DNA from 2 places in the Streptomyces endophyticus genome. Region 1 is predicted to be linked to the other one. Evidence: riboswitches for the same ligand, from Rfam matches in the RefSeq annotation. Region 1 holds a riboswitch; the other holds the start of a gene.
What was found. Region 1 has a riboswitch for glycine ahead of gcvT (glycine cleavage system aminomethyltransferase GcvT). Riboswitches for the same ligand answer to the same signal wherever they lie in the genome.
Positions count from the first base shown of each region.

Region 2: linked by a shared signal. The riboswitch ahead of gcvP (aminomethyl-transferring glycine dehydrogenase) and the one ahead of gcvT (glycine cleavage system aminomethyltransferase GcvT) in region 1 are both predicted to bind glycine.

Region 1 covers NZ_JAOZYC010000113.1:53,800-61,389, reverse strand. Annotated here, with positions in the region: gene OKJ99_RS17430 (L-serine ammonia-lyase) at 1-929, opposite strand, end outside; gene glyA (serine hydroxymethyltransferase) at 1,090-2,352, opposite strand; gene gcvH (glycine cleavage system protein GcvH) at 2,361-2,738, opposite strand; gene gcvT (glycine cleavage system aminomethyltransferase GcvT) at 2,806-3,921, opposite strand; glycine riboswitch at 3,977-4,077, opposite strand; glycine riboswitch at 4,078-4,176, opposite strand; gene OKJ99_RS17410 (AAA family ATPase) at 4,355-4,957, shown strand; gene OKJ99_RS17405 (enhanced serine sensitivity protein SseB) at 5,069-5,893, shown strand; gene OKJ99_RS17400 (enhanced serine sensitivity protein SseB C-terminal domain-containing protein) at 6,021-6,809, shown strand; gene OKJ99_RS17395 (ABC transporter permease) at 7,115-7,590, shown strand, end outside.
Region 2 covers NZ_JAOZYC010000193.1:7,442-15,031, reverse strand. Annotated here, with positions in the region: gene OKJ99_RS38705 (hypothetical protein) at 1-501, shown strand, start outside; gene OKJ99_RS38700 (DUF5999 family protein) at 870-1,070, shown strand; gene gcvP (aminomethyl-transferring glycine dehydrogenase) at 1,122-4,007, opposite strand; glycine riboswitch at 4,192-4,288, opposite strand; gene OKJ99_RS38690 (PRC-barrel domain-containing protein) at 4,412-4,786, shown strand; gene OKJ99_RS38685 (DNA polymerase IV) at 4,729-6,150, opposite strand; gene OKJ99_RS38680 (MerR family transcriptional regulator) at 6,197-6,820, opposite strand; gene OKJ99_RS38675 (bifunctional nuclease family protein) at 7,012-7,485, opposite strand; gene ftsR (transcriptional regulator FtsR) at 7,572-7,590, opposite strand, start outside.

The DNA of each region.
Region 1 (7,590 bases):
TCGGCTCCGGGCACGAAGTTCACGTAGTAGTGCAGGACGGCGGGGATGATGCCCGCGGCGCCGTTCGTGGGGGCGGTGACGACTCGTCCGCCCGCCGCGTTCTCCTCGTTCACGGCCATCGCGTACAGCGTGATCCACTCCATGGCGTGGGCCAGCGGATCACCCTCGGCGCGCAGCTTGCGGGCCGAACTCGCCGCGCGGCGGCGGACCTTGAGGCCGCCGGGCAGGATGCCCTCGTGGGACATGCCGCGGGAGACGCACGCCTGCATGACGCGCCAGATGTCGAGGAGGCCGGAGCGGATCTCGTCCTCCGTGCGCCAGGCCTTCTCGTTCTCCAGCATCATGGCCGGGATCGACAGGCCGGTCTCCTGCGCGAGGCGGAGCAGCTCGTCGCCGGTGCGGAAGGGGTACTTGAGGGAGGTGTCGTCGGGGACGATCGGGTTCTCGCCCGCCACGGCGTCCTCGTCGACGACGAAGCCGCCGCCCACCGAGTAGTACGTCTTGGTGAGCAGCTCGCCGCCGTCGGCGTCGTACGCCCACAGCGTCATGCCGTTCGCGTGGTACGGGAGGGCCTTGCGGCGGTGCAGGACGAGATCGTCGTCGTACGAGAACGCGATCTCGTGGGCGCCGAGCAGGTTGAGGCGGCCCTTTTCCTTGATCGTCTCGACGTGCTCGTCGGCCTTCTCCACGTCGACGGTGCGCGGGGAGTCGCCCTCCAGGCCGAGCAGCACCGCCTTCGGGGTGCCGTGTCCGTGCCCGGTCGCGCCCAGGGAGCCGTACAGCTCGGCGCGGACCGAGGAGGTGTGGGCCAGCAGGCCCTCGTTCTTCAGGCGCCGCGCGAACATGCGGGCCGCGCGCATCGGGCCGACCGTGTGCGAGCTGGACGGGCCGATGCCGATCGAGAACAGGTCGAAGACCGAGATGGCCACGGTGGGACTCCAAAGGTGGTGGTAGACGCCGTTGTCTGCCGGACAAGCGAGAGTGCGGTGGAAGCGGCCGGGGCACCGTGCTCACTGACATCTGCTGATTCCAGTGTGCGCGGTGCCCCGACGGGACGTACCTACGAAAGGGTACGTAATCCGGGCCGAATTACTTCAGGCCGGGGTACAGCGGGTGCTTATCGGCCAGAGCGGTCACCCGGGCCTTGAGCGCCTCGGCGTCGTACGACGGCTGAAGCGCGAGCGCGATCACGTCGGCGACCTCGCGGAAGTCCTCGGCGGTGAAGCCGCGGGTGGCGAGGGCCGGCGTGCCGATCCGCAGGCCGGAGGTGACCATCGGCGGGCGCGGGTCGTTCGGGACCGCGTTGCGGTTGACCGTGATGCCGACCTCGTGGAGCCGGTCCTCGGCCTGCTGGCCGTCGAGCTCGGACTCGCGCAGGTCGACGAGGACCAGGTGCACGTCCGTGCCGCCGGAGAGGACGTTGACGCCCGCCGCGCGCGACTCCGGGGTCGTCAGGCGCTCGGCGAGGATCTGGGCGCCCTCGATCGTGCGGGCCTGGCGCTCCTTGAAGTCCTCGGAGGCCGCGACCTTGAAGGAGACCGCCTTGGCCGCGATCACGTGCTCAAGGGGGCCGCCCTGGAAGCCCGGGAAGACCGCCGAGTTCAGCTTCTTCGCGAAGTCCTTGTTGCGGGCGAGGATGATGCCGCCGCGCGGGCCGCCGAGCGTCTTGTGCGTCGTGGACGTGACGACGTCGGCGTGCGGGACCGGGTTGGGGTGCAGGCCCGCGGCCACGAGGCCCGCGAAGTGCGCCATGTCGACCCAGAGCAGCGCCTCGACCTCGTCGGCGATGCGACGGAACTCGGCGAAGTCCAGCTGGCGCGGGTACGCGGACCAGCCGGCGATGATCACCTTGGGGCGGTGCTCCTTGGCGAGCCGCTCGACCTCGGCCATGTCGACCAGGCCCGCGTCGTCCACGTGGTACGGGACCACGTTGAACTGCTTGCCGGAGAAGTTCAGGCGCATGCCGTGCGTGAGGTGGCCGCCGTGCGCCAGGTCCAGGCCGAGGATCGTGTCGCCCGGCTTGGCGATGGCGAAGAGGGCGGCCTGGTTCGCGGAGGCGCCCGAGTGCGGCTGCACGTTCGCGTACTCGGCGCCGAAGAGCGCCTTCACACGGTCGATGGCGATCTGCTCGGTGACGTCGACGTGCTCGCAGCCGCCGTAGTAGCGGCGGCCGGGGTAGCCCTCCGCGTACTTGTTGGTGAGGACCGAGCCCTGGGCCTCCATGACGGCGGCCGGGGCGAAGTTCTCCGACGCGATCATTTCGAGGGTCGACTGCTGGCGCTTCAGCTCGGCGTCGACCGCGACGGCGACCTCGGGGTCGAGCTCGTGCAGGGATTCGTTCAGTACGGACATCGGTGGAGTCAGCTCCCGGAGAATGCGGTGTACTCGTCGGCGGTGAGCAGGTCCTTCGGCTCCTCGGCAAGGCGGACCTTGAACAGCCAGCCGCCCTCGAACGGGGCCGAGTTCACGAGGGCCGGGTCGTCGACGACGTCCTGGTTGATCTCGGTGACCTCGCCGCCCACGGGGGAGTACAGGTCGGAGACGGACTTGGTCGACTCGAGCTCGCCGCAGGTCTCGCCCGCGGTCACGGTGTCACCGACCTCGGGGAGCTGGACGAACACGATGTCACCGAGCGCGTTCGCGGCGTGCTCCGTGATGCCGATCGTGGCGACGCCGTCCTCGACGGCCGAGAGCCACTCGTGCTCCTTGCTGTAACGCAGCTGCTGGGGGTTGCTCATGATGCGAATTCTCCTGTACGCGGGAAGGTGCTGGTGACGGCGGGGCTACAAGGGGGTGCTGGGGCGCCTACTTCTGGCGCTTGTAGAACGGCAGGGCCACGACCTCGTACGGCTCGTGCTTGCCGCGGATGTCGACGCCGACACCCGCCGTACCCGGCTCCGCGTGCGCGGGGTCCACGTACGCCATCGCGATCGGCTTGCCCAGCGTCGGGGACGGGGCGCCGGAGGTGACCTCGCCGATGACCTGTCCGTCCACGACGACGGACATCCCGGCGCGCGGGACGCGGCGGCCCTCGGCGATGAGGCCGACGAGCTTGCGGGGCGGGTTGGCCTCGGCGCGCTCGGCGGCGGCGACCAGCGCGTCGTGGCCCACGAAGTCGCCCCCGTGGGAGGTCTTTTCGAACTTCACGACGCGGCCGAGACCGGCGTCGAAGGGGGTGAGGTCGGTGGTCAGCTCGTGCCCGTACAGCGGCATGCCCGCCTCAAGGCGCAGCGTGTCACGGCAGGACAGGCCGCAGGGGATGAGGCCGTACTCGGCGCCCGCCTTGGTCAGTGCCTGCCACAGCTTCTCGGCGTCGGCGGGGGAGACGAACAGCTCGAAGCCGTCCTCGCCGGTGTATCCGGTGCGCGCGATGAGCGCCTGCACACCGGCGACGGTGCCGGGCAGCCCCGCGTAGTACTTCAGGCCGTCCAGGTCCGCGTCAGTGACGGACTTCACGATCGCCGCGGAGGCCGGACCCTGCACCGCGAGCAGCGCGTACGCGTCGTGGTCGTCGCGGACCTCGGCGTCGAAGCCGGCGGCGCGCTCGGTGAGGGCGTCGAGCACGACCTGCGCGTTGCCCGCGTTGGCGACCACCATGTATTCGGTCTCGCCGAGCCGGTACACGATCAGGTCGTCGAGGATCCCGCCGTCCGCGCGGCAGATCATGGTGTAGCGGGCGCGGCCGAGGCCGACGGAGCCGATGTTGCCGACGAGGGCGTGGTTGAGCAGGTCCACGGCCTGGGGCCCGGACACCGTGATCTCGCCCATGTGGGAGAGGTCGAAGAGACCGGCCCGCGTGCGCACGGCGTTGTGCTCGTCACGCTCGCTGCCGTAGCGCAGCGGCATGTCCCAGCCGGCGAAGTCGGTCATCGTGGCGCCGAGCGAACGATGCAGGGCGTCGAGAGATGTCGTACGGGTCATCAGGGTGCTCCCGGGCATGACGGCGATGGCGGAGTCCCGTATCGCGTACGAGACGTCCTCCCCATCTGTCATCGGAACCTGAGAGGTTCGCCCCGAGGGGCTTGCACCTTGGGTGGGGGCGTCACGTCACAAAGACGCCCCACTTTTCAGATCTGCCTCGCCCGCGCGGTACGGGGCCTGAGAGATTCAAGGGAGGAACTTGCTCCTTCGGCGTCCGGGCACTCGTCGTACCCAGAACTCTCCCGCGCGGATTCAAGCGGCCGGTATGCAGTTGCGGGCACATCATTGCATGCCCGTCCGACAGGGAAAGCCCTTGAGGGGCATTACCTTCTCTTTACACTTGAGGGGCAAGGGTGACGTGACCGGAACGGGGAGGACGATCACGGTGCACAAGGCAGTGGCGGGGGCTTACGCGGTATCCGCTTCGGCGTCGGTGGTGGCGGGGGTGCGGATCCCCGGCCAGCGCTCGGTGCGGGACCTGCGCGGCCGTCGCGGCCACACACCGCGGCAGCTCGCCTTCGCGGCGGGCGACCTGGTCGTGCTCTCGGGCCTGCCGGGCAGCGGGAAGTCGACGCTGATGCGGCGGGCCGTGACCGAGATCCGGATCGATTCGCAGGACACCCGCGAGCGCTGGGCCGCGCGCATGCCGCGCTACCTGCCGTACGGGCTGTACCGCCCGCTGGTCCGCGTCGCGCACTACGTGGGGCTGCGCCGGGCGATGCGCTCGGGGGCGAGCGTCGTCGTGCACGACTGCGGTACGCAGGCGTGGGTGCGCCGCTGGGTGATCCGCACGGCGCGGCGGCGTGGGGTGGCCGTCCATCTGATGCTGCTCGACGTACCGGCGGACACGGCCCTGGAAGGGCAGCGGGACCGCGGCCGCGGGGTGTCCCGGTACGCCTTCGCCCGGCACCGCAGGGCGGTGGGGGCGCTCGTCAGCTCGACGGAGCGGGGGGACCTGCCGGCCGGGATGGAGTCCGCGGTGCTGCTCGACCGGGCGGCGATGGAGGCGCTGGGAGGGATCACGTTCGGCGACTGACCCCGGGACCCCCTGCGCAAGCGGAAGGAACCGCACCGTGTCCAATTGTGTGGACGAGTTAAGGTCGGGCGGGCACAGCAGCGGGCAGAACAGCAGAGGTTGATGGCAGTCATGGAGTTCCCAGGCACCCCGGAGTCGGGTCACGGTCACGCCCAGGGGCACGAGGGCGGCTACGCCCACCCCGCGCAGGGCTGGCCCGCCAACGAGTTGGAGGAGGTCCTCGCCGCGGCACTCGGCCAACAGGCGGGGAACTCGGCGGGCGGCCGGATCGTCGAGGCGCTCGGCCGCAGCCACGTGTGGATCCCGCTGCCCAGGGGCGGTTCGAACGCCAGCAGGGACCTCGACCTGCCGACTCTGGAGATCGAGGGCCAGGCCTACGTCCCGGTGTTCAGCTCCGAGCAGCAGTTCATGGCCGTCACCGGTGGCCGGATGGACTGCACGGTGGCCCCGGCCGTGGAGTTCGCGCGCGGCCTTCCGCCGCAGGTCGGCATCGCCGTGAACCCGGACGGCACGGTGGGCGTCCCGCTGCCGCCGCCGGCCGTCGCCGAGCTGGCCCGCAGCGGTCGCACGGCGCTGGACGGCCCGGCGACGGGTGGCCGCGTGGTGCTGAGCGAGCCGGACTGGCAGCTCGACCCCATGGACTTCCTGGCCGCGGTGCGTGAGGAGTTCGAGGCGCTCGGCACGGTGCTGAGCGCCCGGCGCTGCCTCGCGACCGTGGAGGATGCGGAGCCGTCCCTGTTCATCGGCGTGGAGCTGTCGCAGGCCGCGGGTGCCGCGGGCGCCGTGCGGGACCTTCCGTTGGACGCGCTGGGGCGGGCGTTGGGCCGCGCACCGCTGGCCTGGACCGTCAACCTGGTGTTCCTGGATGTGACGCAGGACCCGGTCGCGGACTGGCTGCGTACACACGTACGGCCGTTCTACGTACGAGAAGGGTGACGGCGTCCGTCAAGTCGGTGTCAGTATCGCCGCTTAAGCTGGTTTCATGACGTGACCGGTCGGCGCTTCGCTTTCCGGCCACATGTGGGACACGGACGTATTTGAAGAGCCGAAGGGGCGGTTACGGGTGAGCGCGTCGGGCACGGCCGCGGCCGGACAGGTCGAGCACATGCTGCGCCAGGTGACGCCGGGACGCTACGACGCGTACGAGGCGCTCCTCAAGGCCCTCGCCGACCCCGGGGCCGGGCAGGTCTGGATGCTGCTCTGGCACGGCCAGGCCGGCTCCCCGGACGCCCAGTTCGGGAACATGGAGGTGGACGGCTTCTCGTACGCCCCCTGCGTCACCTCCGCCCAGGAGCTCTCCGCCTCCGGCTGGTCGCGGGCGTACGAGGTGGTGAGCGGGGTCGACGCGGCGCGCACGCTCTACCCGGACCACTACGGGCTCTGGCTGAACCCGCACGCGCCGGGCGGCGGCGTCGGCATCCCGTGGCTCGACCTGCGGCGCATCGCGGGCGGCCTGGACCGGCAGCCGGCGGGCCCGCTGCGGCTCTCCGAACCCGCCATCGAGATCCCCCAGTTCTACGCGGTCCTGACGCAGAACGCGCACCGTACGACGGCGATCCGCTCCCTGCGCCGCGCCTGGGTCCAGCCCACGCTGGGCGCGCCCTACCTCGCCATCGGCCTGGACGTCTACGACACGTCCCCGGCGTCCGTGGACGCGGTCCGGGCGATGATGCAGCAGTCCATCCCGGCGGTCCCCGAGGGACTCCCGGTCTCCACGGTCGCGATGTCGGACGAGTACGACCCGGTGGCGATGTGGCTGCGGCAGGCACGTCCGTTTTATGACCGGGAGGCCCATGCGGCTCCCGCCGGGGGTGGGTACGGATTCCCGCCGCCGTACGGGGCGACGTACTGAAAAGATTGTCCTCAATCGCCGGACGGGCTGGAATATCCAGCCCGTCCGGCGTTTGAGGACATCATGTCCGGTTCACCCCAACTGCCCCGTGTCCGACCCCCGTTCACGGCAGTCCGGATAACGGAACACCCCAGCCTGCATCACGTTTAGGCATCCTTTCGCTGTCAAGTCTGGCAACAGATCGCGCCCAGGTTGAAGACTCCCGCAGCAAGGGGGCTTCGCCTCTGTGTACGACGGACTGAACCACGCCGCCACAGCGGCAAGTGCGGGCCGGTCACCGCCGGTTGAGAGGGGTCCCTGCCACGATGACGGCACCATTGCACGACACGAGCGCGGAAGCGGAACCGAGCGCACCGGTCGAGCCTGCCAAGGGAGACGGAGAGCGCAAGGTCGAGGGCCGGTCGCTCAAGCAGATCGCCTGGAACCGGCTGAAGCGCGACAAGGTCGCTCTCGGCGGTGGCATCGTTGTCGTCCTCCTGGTCCTGGTCGCGGTCTTCGCGCCGCTCATCGTCAGCCTGCTCGGCCACCCGCCGAACCAGTTCCACCAGGACAAGCTCGACCCGCTGACGAACCTGCCGCAGGGCTCGCTCGGGGGCGTCAGCAGCGACTTCCTCTTCGGCCTCGAACCGAACAAGGGGCGCGACGTCTTCAGCCGCATCGTCTACGGCGCCCGGATCTCGCTGCTCGTGGCGTTCCTCGCGGCGATCGTCGCCGTGGTGCTCGGCACGCTGTTCGGCATCGTCGCCGGCTTCTTCGGCGGCTGGATCGACGCGGTGATCAG
Region 2 (7,590 bases), on a different contig from region 1:
ACCCCGTCCCTGCGCGCCGCACAGGGACCCGCCACCCCCGAACTCCCGCTGCCCCTCCATGTGTTGGACCACATCACCGAGACCACCGGGCCATCCAGGGCCCGTCTGACCGGCTGGCGATTCCTGATCCGCTGCGGGGAGCGCGCGGTGGCGGCGGCCGACACCATGCTCACCCCGGACGGCTGGGCCTTCTCGCACTTCTTCGAGGGTCCCTACATCAGGTCCACCGAACGCGCCCTGCGGCAGGCGGAGTCGCTGCCCCAGACCTATCAGCCGCGGCTGCTCTCCGTACCCGAGCTCTACATGCTCACGCTGTGGCTGCACGGCGAGCGCACCGCCGACCCGGCGAGCGGCCAGCCGGCGGCCGACGACATCCTCGTCCCGCTGGCACCCGCCCCGCCCGGCATCGCCCCGCACCGCCCGCACCGGGTGGCCGAGCTCCTGCCGGTCCTCACGCTCCGCCTGACGCCGACCCCGGCCGCCGCCGGACTGCTCGCCTGACCGGCCGGGGCCCGCCGACGGCCCCTGTCGCGCCTGCCTGTGCCCCGCACCGTTCGCCGTCCGGTCGCGGGGCACAGCCCTGCCCGAGCGGACTAGCCCGTACCGACCACTCCTAACCACCCGAAGGGAGAGTCGAGTTGGACTGAACCGTCCGCACGGGTGATGCGTCTCCAACCCATAAGGACCGCTGCAAGGAAATCCCTGCGGATTGACGCCCACAGGGCAACACTGGGTTCCAGAACTCACGAAATCGGGGGGCGGCCATGAACAAGCCTTCAAGCCGCAGCACGACAGGCACCACCAGCACCGCCAGTACAGCAAGCACAGCCCACGTCATCGAGATCACTTCGCAGCGAAAGATCCCATCCATGTGCCAGCACCAGCCAGCCTGCCCGACAGCGGAATCCGAGGACAGGGAAGCAGCACTCCCTGTGGCTCACCACCCCGAGCAGGGGTGGAGCCTCCTCTGCAACGGGGTCCTGCTCTTCGAGGACACCGGCGAGCTGCTGCCCAGTGGCAGGATCATCGCCCCGCACCGCCCACTGGGCACGGTGGTGACGGCGGCGTAGGGATCAGCTGAGCAGGACTGCGCGACCAGAGGCCGCGCAGTCCCGAGTGGATCAGCCCTCGTAGGCGTCGAGTGGCGGGCAGGAGCACACCAGGTTCCGGTCGCCGAACGCCTGGTCGATGCGCCGCACCGGCGGCCAGTACTTGTCCGAGGCGACCACCCCGGCCGGGAAGACACCTTCTTCCCGGCTGTACGCGTGCTCCCACTCACCGCCGAGCATCCCGGCCGTGTGCGGAGCGTTCCGCAGCGGGTTGTCGTCGGCCGCCCACTCGCCGGTGGCGACCCGCTCGATCTCGCCGCGAATCGCGATCATCGCGTCGCAGAACCGGTCGAGCTCGTCGATGTCCTCGCTCTCGGTGGGCTCGATCATGAACGTCCCGGCGACCGGGAACGACATGGTCGGCGCGTGGAACCCGTAGTCGATGAGCCGCTTGGCGACATCATCGATGCTCACGCCCGTCGCCTTGCTGAGCGGCCGCAGGTCCACGATGCACTCGTGCGCGACGAGGCCGCCCGGACCGTTGTAGAGCACCGGGAAGTGCGGCTCGAGCCGCTTGGCGATGTAGTTCGCGGAGAGCACGGCCACCTGCGTGGCCCGCTTCAGCCCCTCGCCGCCCATGAGCCGCACGTACGCCCAGGAGATCGGCAGGATCCCGGCGGAGCCCCACGGCGCCGCGGAGATCGGGCCGACACCCGTCTCGGGACCCGCGGCCGACTGCAGCGGGTGGTTCGGCAGGTACGGCGCGAGGTGCTCGCGCACACCCACCGGGCCGACGCCCGGACCGCCGCCGCCGTGCGGGATGCAGAACGTCTTGTGCAGGTTCAGGTGCGAGACGTCGCCGCCGAAGCGGCCCGGCTTGGCGAGGCCCACCAGGGCGTTGAGGTTGGCGCCGTCGACGTAGACCTGACCGCCCGCGTCGTGCACGGCGGCGCAGATGTCGGCGACGTGCTCCTCGAAGACACCGTGCGTCGACGGGTAGGTGATCATGAGGACGGAGAGCTGCTCGGCGTACTGCTCGATCTTGGCGCGCAGGTCCTCGATGTCGACCTCGCCGTCGTCGGCGGTCTTCACGACGACGACCTTCATGCCGGCCATCACGGCGCTCGCGGCGTTCGTGCCGTGCGCGGAGGACGGGATGAGGCAGACGGTGCGCTGCTCGTCGCCGTTCGCCCGGTGGTAGCCGCGGACGGCGAGCAGACCGGCGAGCTCGCCCTGCGAGCCGGCGTTCGGCTGCAGCGACACCTTGTCGTAGCCGGTGACCTCGGCGAGCCGCTCCTCCAGCTCACGGATGAGCGTCAGATAGCCCTGCGCCTGCTCGGCGGGGGCGAAGGGGTGCAGCTGGCCGAACTCGGGCCAGGTGACCGGCTCCATCTCCGTCGTCGCGTTGAGCTTCATCGTGCAGGAGCCCAGCGGGATCATGCCGCGGTCCAGCGCGTAGTCGCGGTCGGCGAGCGCCCGCAGGTAGCGCAGCATCGCCGTCTCGGAGCGGTACTGGTGGAAGACGGGGTGCGCCAGGTACTCGTCCTCGCGCAGCAGCCCGTCCGGCAGCGTGTCCTGCACCTCGGCGTCCAGGGCCTCGATGTCCGCCTCTACACCGAACGCGCTCCACACGGCGCCCAGTTGGGCCCGCGTGGTGGTCTCGTCACAGGCGAGCGAGACGTGATCGGCGTCCACGAGGCGCAGGTTGACGCCCCCCTCGCGCGCGGCGGAGACGGCCTCGGCGGCCTTGCCCGGCACCCGCACGGTGAGGGTGTCGAAGTACGCGCCGTGCACGACCTCGACGCCGCCCGCCGTGAGCCCCGCGGCGAGCAGGGTGGCGTAGCGGTGGGTGCGCCGCGCGATCGACTTGAGGCCATCGGGCCCGTGGTACACGGCGTACATGCCGGCCATGACGGCGAGCAGCACCTGCGCGGTACAGATGTTGCTGGTCGCCTTCTCGCGGCGGATGTGCTGCTCACGGGTCTGCAGGGCGAGGCGGTACGCCTTGTTCCCGTCGGCGTCGACGGAGACACCGACGAGGCGGCCCGGCAGCGAGCGCGCGAACTTCTCGCGCACGGCCATGTATCCGGCGTGCGGACCGCCGAAGCCCATCGGGACACCGAAGCGCTGCGTCGTACCGATGGCGATGTCCGCGCCGAGGTCACCGGGCGAGGTCAGCAGCGTCAGAGCAAGAAGATCAGCGGCAACGGTGACGATGGCGCCCAGCTCGTGCGCCTGGTCGATCACGGGCTTGATGTCCCGCACGACACCGGAGGCGCCGGGGTACTGCACGAGCACACCCACGACGCCGCGCTCGGCGACCTCCGCGGGGAGGCCCTCGCTCAGGTCGGCGACGACGATCTCGACGCCGGTCGGCTCGGCGCGCGTCTCGATGACCGCGATGGTCTGCGGCAGGGCATCGGCGTCGACGACGTACACGCCGTTCTTGACCTTGCCCACGCGGCGCGAGAGAGCCATCGCCTCGGCGGCGGCCGTGCCCTCGTCGAGCAGCGAGGCGCCCGAGGTGGGCAGTCCGGTCAGCTCGGCGACCATGGTCTGGAAGTTGAGCAGCGCCTCGAGGCGGCCCTGCGAGATCTCCGGCTGGTAGGGCGTGTACGCCGTGTACCAGGAGGGGTTCTCCATGACATTGCGCAGGATGACGGGCGGCGTGAACGTCCCGTAGTAGCCGAGGCCGATCATCGAGCCGAGCACCTGGTTGCGCTCGGCGAGCGACTTCAGCTCGGCGAGCACCTCGGCCTCGCTGCGGGCTGCCGGAAGGTCGAGCGCCTCGGCGCTCTTGATCACATCGGGCACCGCGGCCGCGGTCAGCTCGTCCAGCGAGCCGTAGCCGACCTGCGCGAGCATCTTGGCCTGAGCGGCGCCATCGGGGCCGATGTGGCGCTGCTCGAAGGGGATTCCTCGCTCCAACTGGGAGAGCGGAATACGGTTGGCTGTCATGCGGAGGCCTCCTGGTCATCGCGACCTTCGAGGGGCACCATGGCGCGGGTACCCGGACGGCCTCCCCCTCTGTCATCTCAACCTGAGAGCTTCACCGGCCCACCCCGCGAAAACACGGAACACACCGGCTTGCACCGTCGGTGAGAGCGGAAACCGTGCACCCCGCCCTGCTTTCCAGAGTGACCTCGTCCGTGCGGTACATGGGCCTGAGAGATTCCGGGGAGGATTTGCTCCTTCGGCGCCTTCCGACGACTGTCGGAGGACTCTCCCGCACGGGGTCAGCAGCCGTCTGCCAGCCTACCAGCGGCTACTTGCCCAAAGCCCCCGAGTGGCCGCCTTCCACAATGTGCTCTTTCGTAGTGGTTACAGACCAGTTGCGATCATCGCGATCAGTTGGAGGGCCCGTGCAGACCGATGTCGATCCGCGCAACCTGATCGGCCGCAAGGCGTTCGACCGCAACGGGGCCAAGATCGGCACCATCGACGAGGTGTACCTGGACGACGCCACGGGCGTGCCGGAGTGGGCCGCGATACGGACCGGCCTGTTCAGCCGCGATGCCTTCGTCCCGCTCGAACCCAGCGACTTCAAGGAAGGCACGCTGCACGTGCCCTTCGAGCGCTCCCTGATCAAGGACGCCCCAGACTTCGGCGTGGGCCGCCATCTCTCCCCTGAGCAGGAGCTCCAGCTCTACGACCACTACGGTCTGGACATCACGGCTCCTCAGTCGCCCGACGTCACGTTCGGCAAGGTCGCGGGCGCGGAGGACGACCCGACCTGAGCCTCCTCGGCTCCTTCGACGAGCGGCAGCGGCTCCGCCGGCTCCAGCTCCGGATCATCGACCCGGAACGTCCGCACCCGCCCCGGCACCTCCGCGTACGGCGTCTCGAACCGCACGGTCACCCGCCCGAGCCCGCTCCCCTGCACCCACCCGGCCCCGAACTCGGCATGCCGCACATCGTGCCCGGCCAGCCACTTCCGCTCCACGGGCGTCGGCTCGGGCTCGGCCGCCTCCACGGACTCGACCGACCCCGCGTCCCCCTCCAGCTCCTCGGCGGCAGCCTCCTCCGCGGCGGCGAACTGCGCGAACAGGTCCTCCTGCGTGAAGTCGGCAAGCCCGCTGACACCGACCCCCAACAACCGCACGCCACCGGTCGTGTCCACGCCCTCCAGCAACCGCGCCGCGGCCTCCCGCACCACCCCGGGATCGTCCGTCGGCCCCCGTAGCGTCTCGGAGCGCGTCAGCGTCGAGAAGTCGTAGCGCCGCACCTTCAGCACCACGGTCCGCCCCGAGCGCTCGGCCGCTCTCAGCCGCTCCACGCACCGGCCCGCGAGCCTGCGCACCTCCATCCGGACCCGCACCCGGTCATGGATGTCCACGTCGTACGTGTCCTCGACCGATACGGACTTGGAGTCCCGCTCGGCGACGACGGGCCGCTCGTCGCGGGCCAGCGCCATCTCGTACAGATGGCTGCCGTGCGCCTTCCCGAGGAGGCGCACCAGCTCGTCCTCGCCGGCCCCCGCGATCTCCTCCACGGTCTGGATCCCGGCCCGCCGCAGATGATCCGCCGTCGCGGGCCCGACGCCGGGCAGGATCCGCACGGACCGCGGCCCGAGCAGCGCCCGCTCGGTTCCGGGCCGTATGAGCACCAGCCCGTCCGGCTTGGCCTCCTCAGAGCCGATCTTCGCGAGCATCTTGGACGCGGCGAGCCCCACGGAACCGGTCAGACCCGTCACGCGCCGGATGTCGGCCCGCAGCCGCCACCCCACGGCCTCCGCCGAAGCGGCGTCCCAGGCCGCCTCACCGGCTTCGAGATCGACGAACGCCTCGTCCAGGCTCAACGGCTCCACGAGCGGCGAAAGAGCGCCCAGAAGCTCCATCACTTGCTCGCTGATCTCCCGGTAGAGCCGGAAGCGCGGCACCAGATAGGCGGCATGCGGGGCGAGCCTTCGGGCCTGCCCCATCGGCATCGCGGAGTGCACCCCGAACTTCCGCGCCTCGTACGACGCCGTGGCCACGACACCGCGCGGACCGAGCCCGCCCACGACGACCGCTTTCCCGCGCAGGCTCGGCTTCGCCGCCTGCTCCGCAGAGGCGTAGAAGGCATCCATGTCGAGATGCAGGATCGTGGGCGCGGTTCTCACATCACTGATGCTGCCCTACGCCACTGACAACGCGGCCCCATGGACCTCACACGGCCCTGCCCCGCCGCCTCGCGAGCTCGTCCGTGGGATTCGGCGGCACGATCGTCTCGCCGGTGTCCACGCGCTCACCGTGCAACTGCGAGAGCGCGGCGTCCACGTCCCGCCAGACCACGCCCACGGCGATCCCGAAGACCCCCTGGCCGCCCTGGAGCAGATCGTGCACCTCGTCCGGCGACGTGCACTCGTACACGGTCGCGCCGTCGCTCATGAGCGTCATCCGCTCCAGGTCCCGGAAACCGCTCTCGCGCAGGTGCTGCACGGCCGTCCGGATGTTCTGCAACGAGACGCCCGTGTCCAGGAACCGCTTGACGACCTTGAGGACGACGACATCCCTGAAGCTGTAGAGCCGCTGCGTCCCCGATCCGTACGCCGAGCGCACACTGGGTTCGACAAGGCCGGTCCTGGCCCAGTAGTCGAGCTGCCGGTAGGTGATGCCGGCCGCCGCACATGCCGTCGGTCCCCGGTACCCCAGCTGCTGCTCGGAAGCGGCCGAGCCGCTCTCCCCCGCCACCGCAGGCACAGCCTGCGGGCGCTGCGGAGTGTGATCGGCCGCGCTGCCGTGAAACAGGTACGGACCGCCCGTCGCCGTACCGTCGCCGCTGCTTCTCACGCCGACCTCCTCATTGACCTGCCTTGTCGACGGTAGGCAGTCACAGGGGGTGCGTCAACGAACGCCACACTAGGCACGCCGAGTGATAATCACCCTAAGAGTGGTTTCCCGTGACCCACCGCCGGGAAAGGCTAGCCGAATGTCCCGAGGGCGCCGCCGCTCGACGGCCGGGCCCGGCCGTCGGCCGGGCGTCACTGGCTGTTGGTGCCGAAGTCCTCGGGAGAGATCTGGTCGAGGAACTCGCGGAACTTCTCCACCTCGTCCTCCTGCTCGTCGGGGATCGCGATCCCCGCGTCATCCAGGACCCCGTCACTGCCGAAGATCGGCGTACCGGTGCGCAGCGCCAGGGCTATGGCGTCCGACGGGCGGGCACTGACCTCGACCCCGCTCGCGAACACCAGCTCCGCGTAGAAGACGCCTTCGCGCAGGTCCGTGATGCGCACTTCCGTGAGCTCCTGTCCGACCGCCTCAAGGACATCCTTGAAAAGGTCGTGCGTGAGCGGACGCGCGGGCGCCATGCCCTGCTGGGCAAAGGCGATCGCGGTCGCCTCCCCCGGTCCGATCCAGATGGGGAGGTACCGGTCGCCTCCCACTTCACGCAGGAGCACGATCGGCTGGTTGGAGGGCATTTCGACCCGGACACCTACGACGTCGAGCTCGTTCACACAGCAACCCTAGGACGTGCCCGGCCGGTTTGGGTAGTCGGGCATCCACCGAGGACCGGGCCATCGGTGCTCACCCGCGCCCACGATCAGGGCAGACGCACCCCG